Regions from separate parts of the Paenibacillus sp. NPDC058174 genome, predicted to be linked through region 3. Evidence: riboswitches for the same ligand, from Rfam matches in the RefSeq annotation. Region 3 holds a riboswitch; each other region holds the start of a gene.
The links. A riboswitch is a leader RNA that binds a small molecule or an ion and turns the genes downstream of it on or off. The one in region 3 is predicted to bind cyclic di-GMP.
Positions count from the first base shown of each region.

Region 1: linked by a shared signal. The riboswitch ahead of ACFVVF_RS15970 (choice-of-anchor A family protein) and the one ahead of ACFVVF_RS28100 (LPXTG cell wall anchor domain-containing protein) in region 3 are both predicted to bind cyclic di-GMP.
Region 2: linked by a shared signal. The riboswitch ahead of ACFVVF_RS27875 (methyl-accepting chemotaxis protein) and the one ahead of ACFVVF_RS28100 (LPXTG cell wall anchor domain-containing protein) in region 3 are both predicted to bind cyclic di-GMP.

Region 1 is NZ_JBHVUY010000002.1:985,394-990,638, reverse strand. It holds gene ACFVVF_RS15970 (choice-of-anchor A family protein) at 61-1,968, opposite strand; cyclic di-GMP riboswitch class I at 2,031-2,124, opposite strand; gene ACFVVF_RS15965 (MBL fold metallo-hydrolase) at 2,183-3,190, opposite strand; gene fni (type 2 isopentenyl-diphosphate Delta-isomerase) at 3,258-4,337, opposite strand; gene nagB (glucosamine-6-phosphate deaminase) at 4,578-5,245, shown strand, end outside.
Region 2 is NZ_JBHVUY010000012.1:43,762-49,006, reverse strand. It holds gene ACFVVF_RS27875 (methyl-accepting chemotaxis protein) at 861-2,609, opposite strand; cyclic di-GMP riboswitch class I at 2,701-2,785, opposite strand; gene ACFVVF_RS27870 (YrzA family protein) at 2,948-3,160, shown strand; tRNA gene ACFVVF_RS27865 (tRNA-Thr) at 3,247-3,322, shown strand; tRNA gene ACFVVF_RS27860 (tRNA-Pro) at 3,331-3,407, shown strand; gene ACFVVF_RS27855 (acyl-CoA dehydrogenase family protein) at 3,517-4,707, opposite strand; gene ACFVVF_RS27850 (YdcF family protein) at 4,856-5,245, shown strand, end outside.
Region 3 is NZ_JBHVUY010000013.1:1,371-6,615, reverse strand. It holds gene ACFVVF_RS28115 (glycosyltransferase family 39 protein) at 1-2,115, shown strand, start outside; gene ACFVVF_RS28110 (glycosyltransferase family 2 protein) at 2,155-3,141, shown strand; gene ACFVVF_RS28105 (GtrA family protein) at 3,089-3,613, shown strand; cyclic di-GMP riboswitch class I at 3,729-3,827, shown strand; gene ACFVVF_RS28100 (LPXTG cell wall anchor domain-containing protein) at 3,900-5,129, shown strand.

The sequences.
Region 1 (5,245 bases), on a different contig from region 3:
ACAAAAAAAAGCCGGTGAGCTTTTTAGCTCCCGGCATAAGAAATGATTTCGTTATTATTGTTACTTCCGTTGTTTCAATCGAATAGTAAGACCAGCTGCTGCTAGCAGAAGACCTGCTGCGTAATAAGGAATTGAGCTGGATTCACCTGTTTTAGGCAGTTGATCAACGTTAACGCTGCCGAGCGGCGGCGTTTCTTCGTCGATCACAATCTCATCATCCTCAGAACCAACAGACGGGCTCGCAGAAGACGTTGGTGTTGCTTCCGGATCGCCTTCCACTGGACCTAGTGGAGGCTCTTCCGGCGTAATAACGATCTCCTCGTCAGGCGTTGCAGAAGGGCTCGCAGACGGAGTCGATGATGGTGTTGCCTCTGGTCCGCCAATAGGAGTCGGACTTGGTGTTGCTTCAGAACCACCGCTTGGTGTCGGACCTGGTGTGGCCGTTGGCGTCGATTCTGGTGTCGCTGTCGGTGTTACCTCTGGCGTCGACACTGGTGTCGCTGTTGGCGTTACCTCTGGCGTTGCCGTCGGTGTCGACTCTGGCGTTGACGTTGCCGTCGGTGTCGGTGTCGACTCTGGTGTCGCTGTTGGCGTCGACTCTGGTGTTGACGTCGGCGTCACTTCTGGCGTTACCGTTGGTGTCGCTACGGGCGTTACCGTTGGTGTCGCTACGGGCGTCGCTGTCGGCGTCGACTCTGGCGTTGCCGTTGGTGTCGACTCCGGCGTTGCCGTTGGTGTCGACTCTGGTGTCGCTGTCGGCGTTGCTTCTGGCGTCGCCGTCGGCGTCACTTCTGGCGTTACCGTTGGTGTCGCTACGGGCGTTACCGTTGGTGTAGCTACGGGCGTCGCTGTCGGCGTCGACTCTGGCGTTGCCGTTGGTGTCGACTCTGGTGTCGCTGTTGGTGTCGACTCTGGTGTCGCTGTCGGCGTTGCTTCTGGCGTCGATTCCGGCGTTGCCGTCGGTGTCGACTCTGGCGTTGCTGTCGGCGTCACTTCTGGCGTTGCCGTTGGTGTCGACTCTGGCGTCGCTGTCGGCGTAGCCGTTGGTGTTGCTGTCGGCGTGGCCGTTGGTGTCGCTGTCGGAGTAGGCTCCGGCTCTGAAACCGTGCCATCGAACGGATAATAATGAGCCTCGACATGCCCATCCAGCGAAGCCGCTATAATATTGCCTGCGATGTTGCTATATGTGGTCTTTACACTAGCATAAGGAGCCAGCAACGTGCCTCTTTGACCGGAAGAACCGATTGTAATATCGGTAGCTTCTGGAAAGTTGAACAGCAATCTGCGTACGGCAGCTGGATTCGAATTCTCGCTAAGCGTGTTATTCTTATCCGGCATAAAGGTTCCTGCTGTGCCAAAGCTTCTAGATTTACCTTTTACATTTACAATGACGGTCGATCCATTCGGCACCTGAATGACCAGCTCGCCGTAGTTTTGATCGATTTCAAACACATTTAAATTGTTGTCTGTTCCCGCTAATGTCAGCGTTCCGTAAGCGTTGCTCGCTGTCCCGTTCGCAGGCAGTGCAGCCAGCTTCGCAGAAACTTCCTTCAGATAGGTCGCTTCGGCGTTAAAATCGATCGGATTTCCTTGCTTGGGAGAGGTCCCATTCGTAACCGTTACATTCCCCGTATAGGAACCGCCGTATTTGGCATTTCCGCCCTTAACCGTTCCATTGTTAAAAACCAGTGAACCGCCAACGACCAATGCGTTATCAATCACTTTTTCTTTGCTGTTCACCGAGTAATTAGTAAAATTCGCAGCTCCGCCTGCCGCAACAGGTCCCTCGGAGTCGGTATTCATTAGCGACACGCTGCCCAATACAAAAATATTATAAGACCCTGCCGTGCCCAGCAATGACGATCCAGGCGAAGCCGCCGCGCTCACAATCGCATGCAGTCCCGCTCCGAAAATCACGATTGCCGACATCGTTAGCATAAAAGCCGTCTTCATTTGTTTTTTGAACAAATTCATGTCCTCCCCGCGCTTATTATGGCAATAAAAAAATCCGACTACCTGAATGATTCATTCATGGCAATCGGACGATCATTGTACAATAATAAATTGCACAGAAGACTCCTGACTTTGCGTCCCGCGCTTTCGCGTGGTTTGCTCACAGCACTAGTGCTGTTCATGTGTCATGCAGTTGTCTTCTAAATTTTATGATGCAAATCTTTCCACGTCAATACGGAAAAATAAATTTTATCGTTCTTCCGGCGCCTTCCAGCCGCTCTATTGAACCCCTATGCTCCAAATAATAGAGATGAGCCAGCGTCTCCGCCATCGCAAACCGCAAATTATGCGGATTACTGCGCAAGTTTATGCCGAACAGCCGCTCGGACAGCTCGAAAGCGGACAACGGCTCCTCCAGCATGCGCTTCATTCTATCCAATCTCCGTATATGATGCTGCTTCAGCTCTTCGATCCGGGCAGCAAATCCGGCGAACGGATCACGGTGTCCCGGAAAAGCAAAGCTCACCTCATAGTTCAGCAATTCATCCAAATTCGTCAAAAAATCATGCAACGGGTCCGTTTCTTCCCCTGGCACAACGCTTATGTTCGGCGTTATCCGCGGCAGCACCTGATCGCCGCAAAACATCCAGCCATTATGCGGCTCGTAGAGCAGCAGCTGTCCATACGCATGACCGGGTGCATCAATAAGCTGCCAGTCAAAGCCGCCAAACCGGATGGTCTCCCCTGCTTCCATATAAGTAACGGACGGCTGGGGCGACACCCTCTCCTCGAACAATTCAAGATTAGCTGCTATCGCGGACGTAAGCTCATCCGGCATGCCATGCTGAGCAAAAAGCTGTCCAAGCTCTTCAGCAAACCGGCTTTCTTCCGTCCATAACCTTGCGGTGTAAGCATGCGATCTGCGGGACATATATACCGGCGCTCCGCTTAGCCCTTGAAAATAACCGGCCAGTCCGTAATGGTCAGGATGCTGATGTGTCACGATAATCCGTTTGATCTCTTCAATAGCTATTCCATGCCTCTGCATCGCCTCGTTCCAGGCTGCCAGAGCTTCATCCGTTCGCAAGCCGGGATCGATAACCGTATAGCCGCTGCGATCCGGCTCCGGAATCAAATAGCTGTTTACCCATTTCAATGAAAACGGAAGCGGTACCTTTACCTGAATCCAACCGTCATTCCATTGCGCTGTCTCCACCTGCTGCTCTTCTTGCTCCATGAAACCGAATTCCCCTTTCGAAAATAAAACGAGGCAACGATATCCTAATCATCGTTGCCATAGCCGTCTAGGAGATGGCGTACAGCCTCTCCGTATTGGTCAAATCTTCAATCGTAGCTGCGCCGATTCCGAACATCGTCGACCGCAGTTCAAATTCGATCCGTCGGAATTGTTCGACGAGCTGCTCCACCGAAACGCGATTATCCGACTGCGCCGCACGAGGCAGCAGCACCCGGCCGAAGCCTGCAACGCTTGCGCCCAGCGCGATCGACTTGGCGGCATCAACGCCATTGCGGAGTCCTCCGCTGGCGATGAGCGTCATATCCGGCACTCTGCCGCTTACTTCCCGAATGCTGTCCGCAGTCGGAATGCCCCAGTCTGCAAAAGCCTCCGCCGCCTGCTTCCTAAGCTCGTCTTTGAGCCGGTGCTTCTCCACTTGGCTCCAGGATGTGCCGCCAGCTCCTGCTACATCTATAAAGGAAACGCCAATATCGGCCAGCCGAGCTGCCGTATCTGCATCAATGCCCCAGCCAACCTCTTTGATGCCTACCGGAACGGCAAGCTTGCGGCATACCTGCTCGATCCCTGCAAGCAGTCCCCGGAAATCCGTATTCCCCTCGGGCTGGAACACCTCTTGCATGCTGTTCAAATGAAGCACGAGCGCATCGGCCTCAGCAATGTCCACGGCTCTCTGGCATGCCTCGGCGCCAAACCCGTAGTTCAACTGGACCGCCCCAAGATTGGCGATTACCGGAACGGAAGGCGCCTCTTTGCGGATAAAGAAGGATGCGGCAAGATCTTCCCGTTCAATAGCTGCCCGCATGGAACCAAGTCCAATCGCCCATCCGCAATGCTCCGCCGCTTCCGCCAAACGCCGGTTGATCGAGCCCGCTTCATCCGTTCCCCCAGTCATGGAACTAACCAGCAGCGGCGCTTGCATGGAGCGGCCCAGCCACTGTGTATTTAGCCTGATCTCTTCAAAAGAAAGCTCTGGAAGCGCATTGTGGCGAAACCGCAGCTTGTGCAGCCCGGTCTCGATCCCTGAACCCGCGACCTCCTCCTGAAGGCAGATGCGGATATGCTCTCCCTTTCTTTTCGCGGTTGCAGCAGCCTCTGCTGCGCTCGCCGCTATCGTATGATCACTCATCGTGAACCTCCTGGGTCTCGTTTACTATGCTCCGTCCATCATAACGCAGTTTTTAACCGCCGGGCAACATTGCTCCAATTGAATTCAATAAAATGAACGTATTAATCATTTTTATGAAGTTTACAATCATTTTTATTGTTAATATGATGATTATGTCTTAAAATAGAATCATAAGACGATATTAGCTAGGTTGCATGCTTGCAACGTTCGCAAGGCGCAACCTCCGGGAGGCCTATATAAATGGATATTAAAATTTTCGACAGCGCACAGGAACTGGATGCATTCGCAGCCGATCTGATCGTAAGTACCGTACAGAACAAACCAGCCCCCGTTCTGGGCCTGGCTACAGGGTCGACACCGCTCGGGATCTATGCCAAAATAGTAGAAATGCATCGTCGTCAAAACATTTCGTTCGAACATGTTACCTCTTTTAACTTGGACGAATATGTCGGCTTGACGCCGGATAACGATCAAAGCTACGCCTATTATATGAAGAGTCATTTTTTTGCCCATATCGATATCCCATCTGACCGGACGTTCTTGCCTAACGGCATGGCTGAGAATTTGGACGCGGAATGCGCCCGCTACGACAGCATGCTGCAAGAGCAGCCTGTTGATCTTCAACTGCTGGGACTCGGCCATAACGGCCATATCGGATTCAATGAGCCTGCAGAAGCATTGACCGGCGGCACGCATGCTGTCAAGCTGGAGCAAGAAACCCGTGAGGCGAACGCCCGTTTCTTCGCTTCCATGGATGAAGTGCCGGAGCTGGCGATTACGATGGGCGTGGGCTCCATATTAAAGGCGAACCATATTCTACTCGTGGTTCGCGGCGCGGATAAGGCGGATATCGTCAAGCGAGCGCTGACCGGCCCTATTACAACGGACGTACCGGCATCGCTGCTGCA
Region 2 (5,245 bases), on a different contig from region 3:
AATTTAGCTTCGTTATATTGCGAACCTGCTTCGCTATCCTACTGCCCAGCAAAGGTACTCTACAGTATTGCGCTGACGCCCTCCCTGCAACGAACCTACTTCGCTGTTTAACGAAGTCAGCTTCGCTGTTATGATGCTCGCGCCCCCTCGGCCTCACTTTAGCGAAGCTAACTTCGCTACTCGTGAACCTAGGTTCGCCATTTGCGAAATTTACTTCGCTGTTGGAGCAAAGCAATGCTCCGGCACGACCAGTAGCGAATTTAGCTTCGTTATATTACGAACCTGCTTCGCTATCCTGCTGCCCAACAAAGGTACTCTACAGTATTGCGACGACGTTCTCCCTACAGAGAACCTGTTCCGCCGTTTTACGAAGTCGGCTTCGCTACCCTGATGTCCAGCCAGAAAACTTCATTAAGTTGGTTACTTGGCACCTGCGCCGAATGCCTGCTATTGTACATTGTTCCTCCCCATGCCTACGTTGCTCCAACTAACCTTCGAATTCTTCCGGCAACTTGCTCAACATAAGCGCACTCTCCCTAGTCTGCCTCAGCTGCAATAATCGAAGTTACGTAGCAACTTCGATTATTGCAGTAAACCAACCCAACTAATTAGTTACTTGGCACTCGAGCCAAATCTGTGTAATCGCACAATATTCTCCACGAACCCAGGTTTACTCGCCCGCCCTCCCCACTTTCACTCAATTTCGCTCACATTCAATGAAAACGACATGCATTCCCCCATAAACAAACGAACGTGCGAACAATCAATCTGGCGAGTGCACACTTACTAATCAAATCAACAAACAAAAAAGCCTGAGGCACATCCCTTTAATCGGGATGCGACTCAGGCTCCGTTTACTTTTACACTTTAAATACAGCTGCTTTCTCTTTCAGCACGCCAGACGACTGCTTGAGCTCTCCCGCAAGAGCGCCCAGCTGGTCAGACACAGCATTTTGCTGCTCGGAGAGGCCGCTCATGACATCCATTTTGCCGTTAACGTCAGAGGACGTTTGCAGCAGCTTATCTACTGCTGTAACGATGTGGGTCATGCCGGATGTAATTTCCGCGATGGCAGTGGAGATTTCACCCACTTGCTCGGACAACGCGCTGCTTTGCTGCTCCAGCCCCTTGAACATATCGCTTGCCGCAATCGACGCATCCTTCGTCGTGGCAATAACCTGCGAGAAGGAACCGAGACGATCGCTGCTCGATGCCACATCACTCTGAATGAGCTGAAGCTCTTTCGTAATGTTTTTCGAGAACATTTCAGTCTGGCCGGACAGCTTGCGAATTTCTTCAGCTACGACAGCAAAACCTCTGCCATGCTCGCCTGCGCGAGCCGATTCGATCGAGGCATTAAGCGAAAGCAAGTTCGTTTGCGTATTCAAATCTTGAATGCCGCCCAAAAACTTCGTTACAGTGCCAAAACGCTGCACAATACGATTAAACGATTCATTAACAAGCTCGAATTGCTCAACTGTCTGGTTAACCATCTCAACGACGCCTTCCATATCCTGCGCGCCTTCTTGGGAAGCTTGACGCATTTGGCGCATATCGCTATTGATATAATCGCTGGATGCGGCAATTTCCTCAGAGCTGGCCGAGATTTGCTCGGTAACAGCAGAAATGGAGGAAGCATCATCATATTGGGACAGCAAAGTAACTGTACCCACTTTAATTTGATCGCGAACCTGCTCAGAGGCAGTACGGTTGCGGTCGACCATCTCGCCCATCGAATTGGACATGCTGAGCACCGTTCCGCTTACTTCAAGCGTAGATTTGATTGTATCGCGCAAACGATGGCCCATTTCGGACAGCATCCGGTCGATATCACCGAACTCGTCATGCCGGTCCACTTTCAGATCGTATGTAAAATCGCTGTTTTTATAGGCGTCAATCCGGCCCATAATGCCTCGCAAGCCCTTTTTGATGCTTTGGCTAAGCGTATAGGACATCAAGAACGGCAGCACAGCCAACAGCAGAACGTTAATGATAATAATGGTATTCGCAAAATCCACACTTCGGGCAAGCTGCTTCTCATTGGATGCTTGGTCAACGTTCATCCGGGCTTCAACCGCTTCGTTCGCATAGCTCAGAGTAATCGTATAGACGCTGATCAATTCCCGGATACGCAGCGACTTCATATCGCTTCGCAATTCCGCGTTGTCCATGGCAAATCCGCTCAAGCTGTTATAAGCCATTTGGAAAACCTTCACTTGGTTGCTGTACTCCAAGTCGCCTTCTTGCGGCGGATATTTCTGATCCATCTTTTCGAAGCTTTTCGTCAAGTTGGCCAGCATATCAGGAATCGGCTTCATCGATTGTGTGATGATATCCGACTCGTCTTCCCCGTTTTCAATCGAATTGATCATTAGAAGCATGGTGCGGAGCATCGTATCGGACAATGCTTTGTACTCCCGTTCGGTATCGCCAAATTCGTTGGAGCTGTCAATTGCTTTCGATACTGATAAGTTTTGCGTGTAAATCAATACCCCCGCCGCTACGTTAAAAATAGTAATAAGCGACGTAATAAGCAGAAGCTTAGACGTAATTTTCTGCTTTTTCACGAACATGGCCGCCTGATTCGGCCACTTTTTCCATTGAGCCATCTGTCCTCTTTCTCCTTTTCCTATCCCTGAAAAGAATAAAAGCTATCCGACCAGATGGGCGGATAGCCTGATTTCAGCGCATTTTCCTTGATCTGGTGGTCTGGCAGCCGTAGTTTTGCAACCTTAGGCCCATAACTTTGCGTCCTTGTTTTTCAACAAGTTTGCTCTTTTCAGTTCATTTTCTATTTTTCGACCACTTTCGACACCCTTCTAGTTTAGGACATTTTTGCCAGTTTGTCTAACAAAATATATTCATATTTTCAGAGATTGGACGCTTCTTGTCAGGTTGTTTATAATGGACAGAAATAATAAATAGCAGCGCCTGAAGGAGAATGATTATGGACTTCCGTTTGGATCTCATAGAAAATAAAGTTGAGTTTTTCGAAGCTTATGATCTAAGCACACTGGAAAAACAAATCGACCGGCAAATCGAAAATAATAAAGCGCTGATGCTGGATGTGCATTCAGTGCAGCATCATTCCGCGTTCAACCAGCTTACAGGTAAAATGCACTATAGCGCAGTTGTTCACTTCAAAGTAAAAAGGCAATAAAAATAAATTTATAAATTTCTTAAAAAAACAGTTGCATTATCTTTAATGTTTATGGCATAATACATTTTGTGCCTGAGAGATTTTATGCCGGTGTAGCTCAGTTGGTAGAGCAACTGACTTGTAATCAGTAGGTCGTGGGTTCGACTCCTATCGCCGGCACCATCACAGGACGGGATGTAGCTCAGCTTGGTAGAGCACCTGGTTTGGGACCAGGGGGTCGCATGTTCAAATCGTGTCATCCCGACCATCAATTAGACATTTCAAGAAGCTTGATGCTATCAAGCTTCTTTTTTATTTCTTCTATATATACAGATAAAGAAACAGGCTGCCGAGCACAACTCAGCAGCCTGTTTCTCTTAAAGTCCGTCAAACGAGCCTAGCGCCCGCTTGGCGAGGTTTGACAAGGCTACATCATCCATCGGCGGATTGTGCAGCCCGGCTCTCACATCCCTATAATAGCGCTCCAGCGGAAGATTGCGGGAAAGGCCGGCGCCTCCTACAACCCGCATCGCCAGATCAACAATTCGCAGCGCCCCATTCGTCGCCACGTATTTGGCAAGCCCCAGATCGGCACGCAGTTCTGCTCTTCCTGCAGGATCCCGGTCCCATCGGTCTGCCAAGCTATACAAGAGCGTCCGGGCTGTAATAAGCTCAGCCTCCAGCTCGCCGAGCTGACGCTGAATATTCGGCAAATCTGCAATCGGACCATTCAGACTGTTCGGCCGGTAATCTCTTGCAAAGCGCAGCGCGAAATCCCGGGCGGCATGCGCGATACCGATATAACAGGCCGGTATATGAAGCATCGCGCCCCCATGATCGGAATCCGCCTGCGTCTTGGGACGCAGGGCCGCGCCCGCAATCGATTCCCCATCTGGAACGAACACATCCTTGAATACCAGATCATGACTGCCCGTCGCTCTCATGCCCATCGTGTTCCAGGTTTCATCAACTTCAACACCTTCCCCGATACGGACAAAAAACTCGCCGACACGGTCCTCCGACTCCACCGAGGCCGAGACCATGCAATGCGTAGCGACTGGACTAAGCGTACTGAACGTCTTCCGGCCATTGATCAGCCAGCCGCCTTCAGTATGTACAGCTGTCGTCTCCGGCTTGCCGCCGCGGCTGGGACTCCCGGTCGCACGTTCGCTGGCATAGCTGTTGAAGATCGCACCATGCTCTACAATCTCTTGGCTTAATGCCCCATAGAGCGAATCCGGCCAAGCCTGCGATATTCGAAGCTGCATGACTAGCGCCACATGCCAGCCGACAGCAAGCGCTGTCGAGCCGTCTCCGCGCGCCAAATGCTCCTGCGCCAGCACCAATTCATACAGCGAAGCCTCTTCCCCTCCGTAAGCCTGTGGAACAGTCAGCGCCAAATAACCGCTTTCCCGCAAATCTTTAAAATTTTCAACTGGAAAACTGCCATTAAGGTCATGCTGGGGTGCCCTAACCGCGAATAATTCCGCTAATCTATCCGACCTTGCGGCGATGGCCGCCTCCCGTTCATTTCGTATAAATGGATCTTGCTTGGAAAACTCGGACATCTGTTGTTCAGCTCCCTTTTCAATATTCGAACCTCTGTCCATTCTATTAATCATAGTATATCGGTATACTTAGTTGAATAAAAGCAGTTTCCGCATCAATTCCTATCTAATAATGAAACTTTCCGGCGTATGAAGCGTCTAGTCCATTATGAAAAAGAAACCAGCCCTTTATAAAATTATTAGTATCGCCTTAATCATTGCTGTTCTAACGATAAGCTATGCAGCCTATGACATTTGGTCATCTGGCAAACCCCGCGAGCCTATCGCTGCAGATGCCGCTATCGTCCTGGGGGCAGCCGTCTGGGACGGCAAGCCTTCCCCCGTGCTGCGAGGCAGAATCGACCATGGCATTTGGCTTTACGAGCAGGGCTATGTGCAAAAAATTATTTTCACCGGAGGAAAGGGACACGGCGGCCAATGGACAGAAGCGCTTGTATCACGCGACTATGCCTTGGAACAGGGCGTGAATCCGAGTGCCATTCTCGTGGAGACGGAATCGACGATAACAGAGGAAAATTTGCGATTTGCAAGCAAACTG
Region 3 (5,245 bases):
TATTTGTTCCCGGCGATTCTGTTAGGCGTATTTGCTTATATCGAAGCAAAAGACAGACGGATTTTGCATATCTTACTGGGCTACAGCATCACCTTCTTTATTAATGTCGGTTATGTGTTAGCGTTCAGCAAATTTACAACGAATGTTCCGACGGACGGCATCGTCATCGTAACCTCAATCGCTAATCTTGGATTGCTGCTGTACATGCTGTATGTCGGTTACGATATTTATATCCGCGGCCGGGTGCAGTCTGTACCGAGTCTCGCGGAGGATGAACAGGCTCGCAATGATGAGAAGTTGCTGTCGGAGATCGTTAACGTGCAGCGGTCCAATAAGTCACCTTCGAGATTGAAGAAAAACGATTGGATTGCGATGCTCGCAATCACGCTCATCTATGCAGTGGTTGCTCTGTCCAACTTGGGCTCCACGCAAACATTAGGCTCGGGCTGGACGCCAGCCAAGTCGGGACAAAGCTTCTACGTAGATCTTGGGGAAGCCCGGCAGCTGGAGCGGATGAACAGCTTCGGCGGGTATGGCGAAGGCAAGTATAAGCTGGAATTCGGCAATACGCCGGATGTTTGGAGCAATCCGGTTGAGCTGGAGCAGAAGGGCGGCGACGATCTGAAGTGGGCGGTTCACCCGCTTGATGTTACCGCTCGTTATGTGAAGGTAACTACTAATCAGACAGGCTACTCGATTCAAGAGATGGCGTTCTACGCAAAAGGCAGCGATGAGCCGGTTGCGATCAGCCAAGTTGTTGAAGAGGAGAAGCAGGAGGGGAAAAGCTCCGCCGTCCGCTTATTCGATGAACAGTCGGCCGCTGCCTACAAGGCAAGCTATAAGAACGGCAGCTATTTCGATGAAATCTATCATGCTAGAACGGCGCTTGAGAATATCGAAGGCGTTAGAGCCTATGAGAATACACATCCGCCGCTAGGCAAAATTATTATTGCGCTTGGCATTAAGCTGTTTGGCCTCAGTCCGTTTGGCTGGCGCATTATGGGCACCCTATTTGGTATTGCGATGGTGCCTGTCCTTTATCTGTTTGCGCTCAGGCTGTTTAAGCGCACGGGTTATGCTGCGGCTGCAGCTGGACTGCTCGCAGCGGAATTTATGCATTTTACCCAGACGCGAATTGCAACGATTGACGTGTACGGTGTCTTCTTCATCATGCTGATGTTCTACTTCATGCATAAGTACTACTCGCTGAACTTTTACAGCACACCGCTGCGCAAGACGCTTGTACCGCTGTTCTGGGCAGGACTGTTGTTTGGCATCGGCGTTGCGTCGAAATGGATCGTGATTTACGGTGGTGCTGGACTAGCAGTAATGCTCGCATTGTCGCTCTTCGAACGGTACCGGCAATACGGGGCTGCCAAACGAATTCTCGCTGCTGGCAAGGTTAAGGCGGAGGAAGAGGATACGTACCGGAAAATCATCCGGCTGTTCCCGCGAAATACGATTATCACCTTGGCAATATGCCTGATTTTCTACGTTGCCATTCCGGCTGTCATTTATGGCTTGTCTTACATTCCGGTGCTGAAGGTATCGGGAGATGAATACACAGCGGAAAGATTGGTAGACTATCAGAAAAATATGTATCATTACCACAGCGAGCTTGTCGCTACGCATCCTTATTCCTCGCAGTGGTGGGAGTGGCCGTTTATGAAGCGTCCGGTCTGGTATTACAGCGGCAGTGATCTCGCTAATCCGGGCAACGTCTCGACCATATCGGCTTTCGGCAATCCGCTGATTTGGTGGACGGGGATATTCGCATTACTTGGCACGCTTTACTTCAGCATCAAACGGAAGGATAAGCGGATCTACATCATCTGGATTGCGTACCTGTCGCAATACTTGCCTTGGATGCTCGTTCCGCGCCTTACGTTTATCTACCATTATTTTGCGATGGTGCCTTTTATGATTTTAGCTATTATTTATATGTTCAAGCTTTATGAGGAGAGGCATCCCGACCGGCAATGGCTGCGCTGGCTTTATGTCGCTGCGGCTGCAGTATTGTTCCTTATTTACTATCCGGTGCTGTCGGGCATGGAAGTCGCCAGAGCTTATGCGGCAGTCATTCGGATCTTTGATTCTTGGGTGTTTTACGGTTAGGTTGGACGGATCGGGAATTTATGAATAGGAGGGATACGGATGCAAGCCAAGTACAGCATTATTGTGCCGATGTTCAACGAAGAAGAAGTAATCGGGCATACGTACTTACAGCTGAAAACGGTCATGGACGGCTACGGAGAGTCCTATGAGTTGATATTCGTCAACGACGGCAGCCGGGATCGTACGGTTGAGATTGTCGACGGCATTTGCCGCAATGACCGGAACGTTCGGCTCATTAATTTTTCCCGCAACTTCGGTCATCAGATTGCAATTACGGCTGGAATGGATTATGCCAAGGGCGAGGCTGTTATCATCATCGATGCGGATCTCCAGGATCCGCCGGAAGTGATGCTGCAAATGATCGAGAAGTGGAAAGAGGGTTACGAGGTCGTATACGGCAAGCGGTTGAAGCGGAAGGGCGAGACCGCCTTTAAAAAAATTACGGCGATGTTGTTCTACCGGACGATGCGCAGCATGACCAACTTCGATATTCCTATGGATACAGGAGACTTCCGGCTGATCGACCGCAAAGTATGCGATGTGCTGCGCGGGCTGAAGGAGAAAAACCGGTTCGTGCGCGGACTTGTGAGCTGGGTCGGCTTTCGTCAGACGAGCGTCGAGTATGTCCGGGAAGAGCGTTTTGCCGGCGAAACGAAATATCCTTTGAAAAAAATGATCAGCTTCGCACTGGACGGCATCACTTCGTTTTCCTATAAGCCGTTGAAAATCGCTACGTATATCGGGTTCTTTTTATCAGTAACCAGCTTTCTCTACTTGATGGTCGTCGTGTATCAGAAGCTGTTCACATCCTATAATCAGGTCGGCTGGACATCCATTGTAGCGATTAATTTATTATTCAACGGCATCATACTTATGCTTCTTGGTTTAATCGGTGAATATATCGGCAGAATCTACGACGAGTCGAAAAACCGTCCTTTGTATATTGTGCGGGAAGCCCAAGGCTTTGAGGATAATGAGCGGCAGGAACAAGCATCTGTTCAAACGGAACGTGAATATGTCCGCTGATCAGCTTGATCCCCTTTCAGTGCCGACGCCAGTAGAACGCGAGACGGATGCACAAGTGAAACAGCATCGCCGGAAAATGTTTAAGCAATTTATTTTATTTAATATGGTTGGCGTAATCAATACGGCAGTGGACTTTGCGGTGTACAGCCTGCTCGTCTGGGCAGGCCTGCATTATATACCGGGACAGATACTGTCTTATGCCGCGGGAATGGGCAACAGCTATCTGATGAATACGCTGATTACGTTTCGCGGCGCCTCGGGTGAAGCTGGCGGAGGAGAGCAGGATAGGGGCAGGCCGATTCGCTTTATCACCCTTAATTTGGCAGTGCTCCTTGTCTCGCTTGGATTGCTGTTTCTGACCAAAGAAAGCTGGGGAATTAACCCGTTTTTGGCGAAGCTTGTCGTTACTTGTATAACAGTTGTGCTGAATTTTGTCGGCAGTAAATGGTGGGTTTTTAAGCGACAGAAATAGTTTAAAAAATGGTAAGAAAACCGTTGACTTGCAATTGCTACTAATTGTAGAATAGGTCTTGCGAACCGGGTGTAATTGGTAGATTTACTAGGTTCCGTAGGATTAACTACATATGACATGATAATAGCAAACCATCCGAAAGGGTGGGACGCAAAGTCAGGAGTCTAAGGCATTACACGGTTGGGGTGTATGCGATGATCGTCCGACTGCCATGAATATGACCATATTCGAGGCAGTCTTTTTTGTTGCCTTGAATCCGGAATTATTTTATGGAGGAGAGTGAGTAATGGGCAAGAAACGGTTCAAATCGTTGCTTGTGCTGACGATGATTATTATTCTGACGTTCAGCATAGCCGGTAATGTTTTTGCGCATGGGGGAGGAAGTAATTCGTTTAAATGTTCGGATTACGGCACAGTGAGTTACACTGTCGGTAATAAAAAAACATTTACGACATCACATGGTGACATTAGCGGTTCGTTAAGAGATCAGGGTTCAGGCTGGTCTCAAGTTTCTAACGCATTCTTGGATTGGTCAGCAACCGGCAATTATGATGTGTATTGCGTAAAGATTGAAACCTGGTTGGGTGATGGTAAGATCATCGAGTATCAAGGAGGTTCAAGAGGCGATCTGGGTCTGACTGCTAATAGAGGTTGGTTTGGCGAGTATCAGTCCATTTATAGAATCACGTTCTATAAAAAGGAAAAACCTGCGCCGACACCGACGCCAACGCCGACGCCAACGCCGACGCCAACGCCGACGCCGACGCCGACGCCGACGCCGACACCGACACCAACGCCGACACCGACGCCGACACCGACGCCGACACCAACGCCGACGCCGGAGCCAACTCCGGCACCAACGCCGGAGGCAACTCCGACACCAACACCGGAGGCAACTCCGACACCAACACCGGAGGCAACTCCGACACCAACACCGGAGGCAACTCCGACACCAACGCCGGAGGCAACTCCGACACCAACGCCGGAGGCAACTCCGACACCAACGCCGGAGGCAACTCCGACACCAACGCCGGAGGCAACTCCGACACCAACGCCGGAGTCAACGCCAGCACCAACACCGGAGTCAACGCCGGCACCAACACCGGAGTCAACGCCAGCACCAACACCGGAGTCAACGCCAGCACCAACACCGGAGTCAACGCCAGCACCAACACCGGAGTCAACGCCGGCACCAACACCGGAGTCAACTCCAGTACCAACCCCGACACCAACGCCTTCTTCGACACCAGATGAAGAAGTAGTAATAGACGACAATGAGAACCCATTGGGACCAGTCGATCAGGGTAGCGGCAGCGATACGGGTACATCGAATGATAAGCCTGCTCCTACTGCAGTTGTTGGAAGTGATTCTGATACAGTAGATGTTAATGAAGAAGTACCTCTGGGCGCACTGCCTAAAACAGGTGAGTCAAGCTCGTTACCGATTTACTTAGCCGGAGCTATGCTTGCATTGCTGGGCGGAGTATTGCTTCTTAAAAAGAAAAATAATGCATAAGTAATGTTTAATTCATTTAGAGGACTAGTCCATAAAGGGCTGGTCCCTATTTTTTTTCGCTATACTATTAAAAACTATTAAAATAGGGTTGATTTTTTCATAGAATATGGTAATCT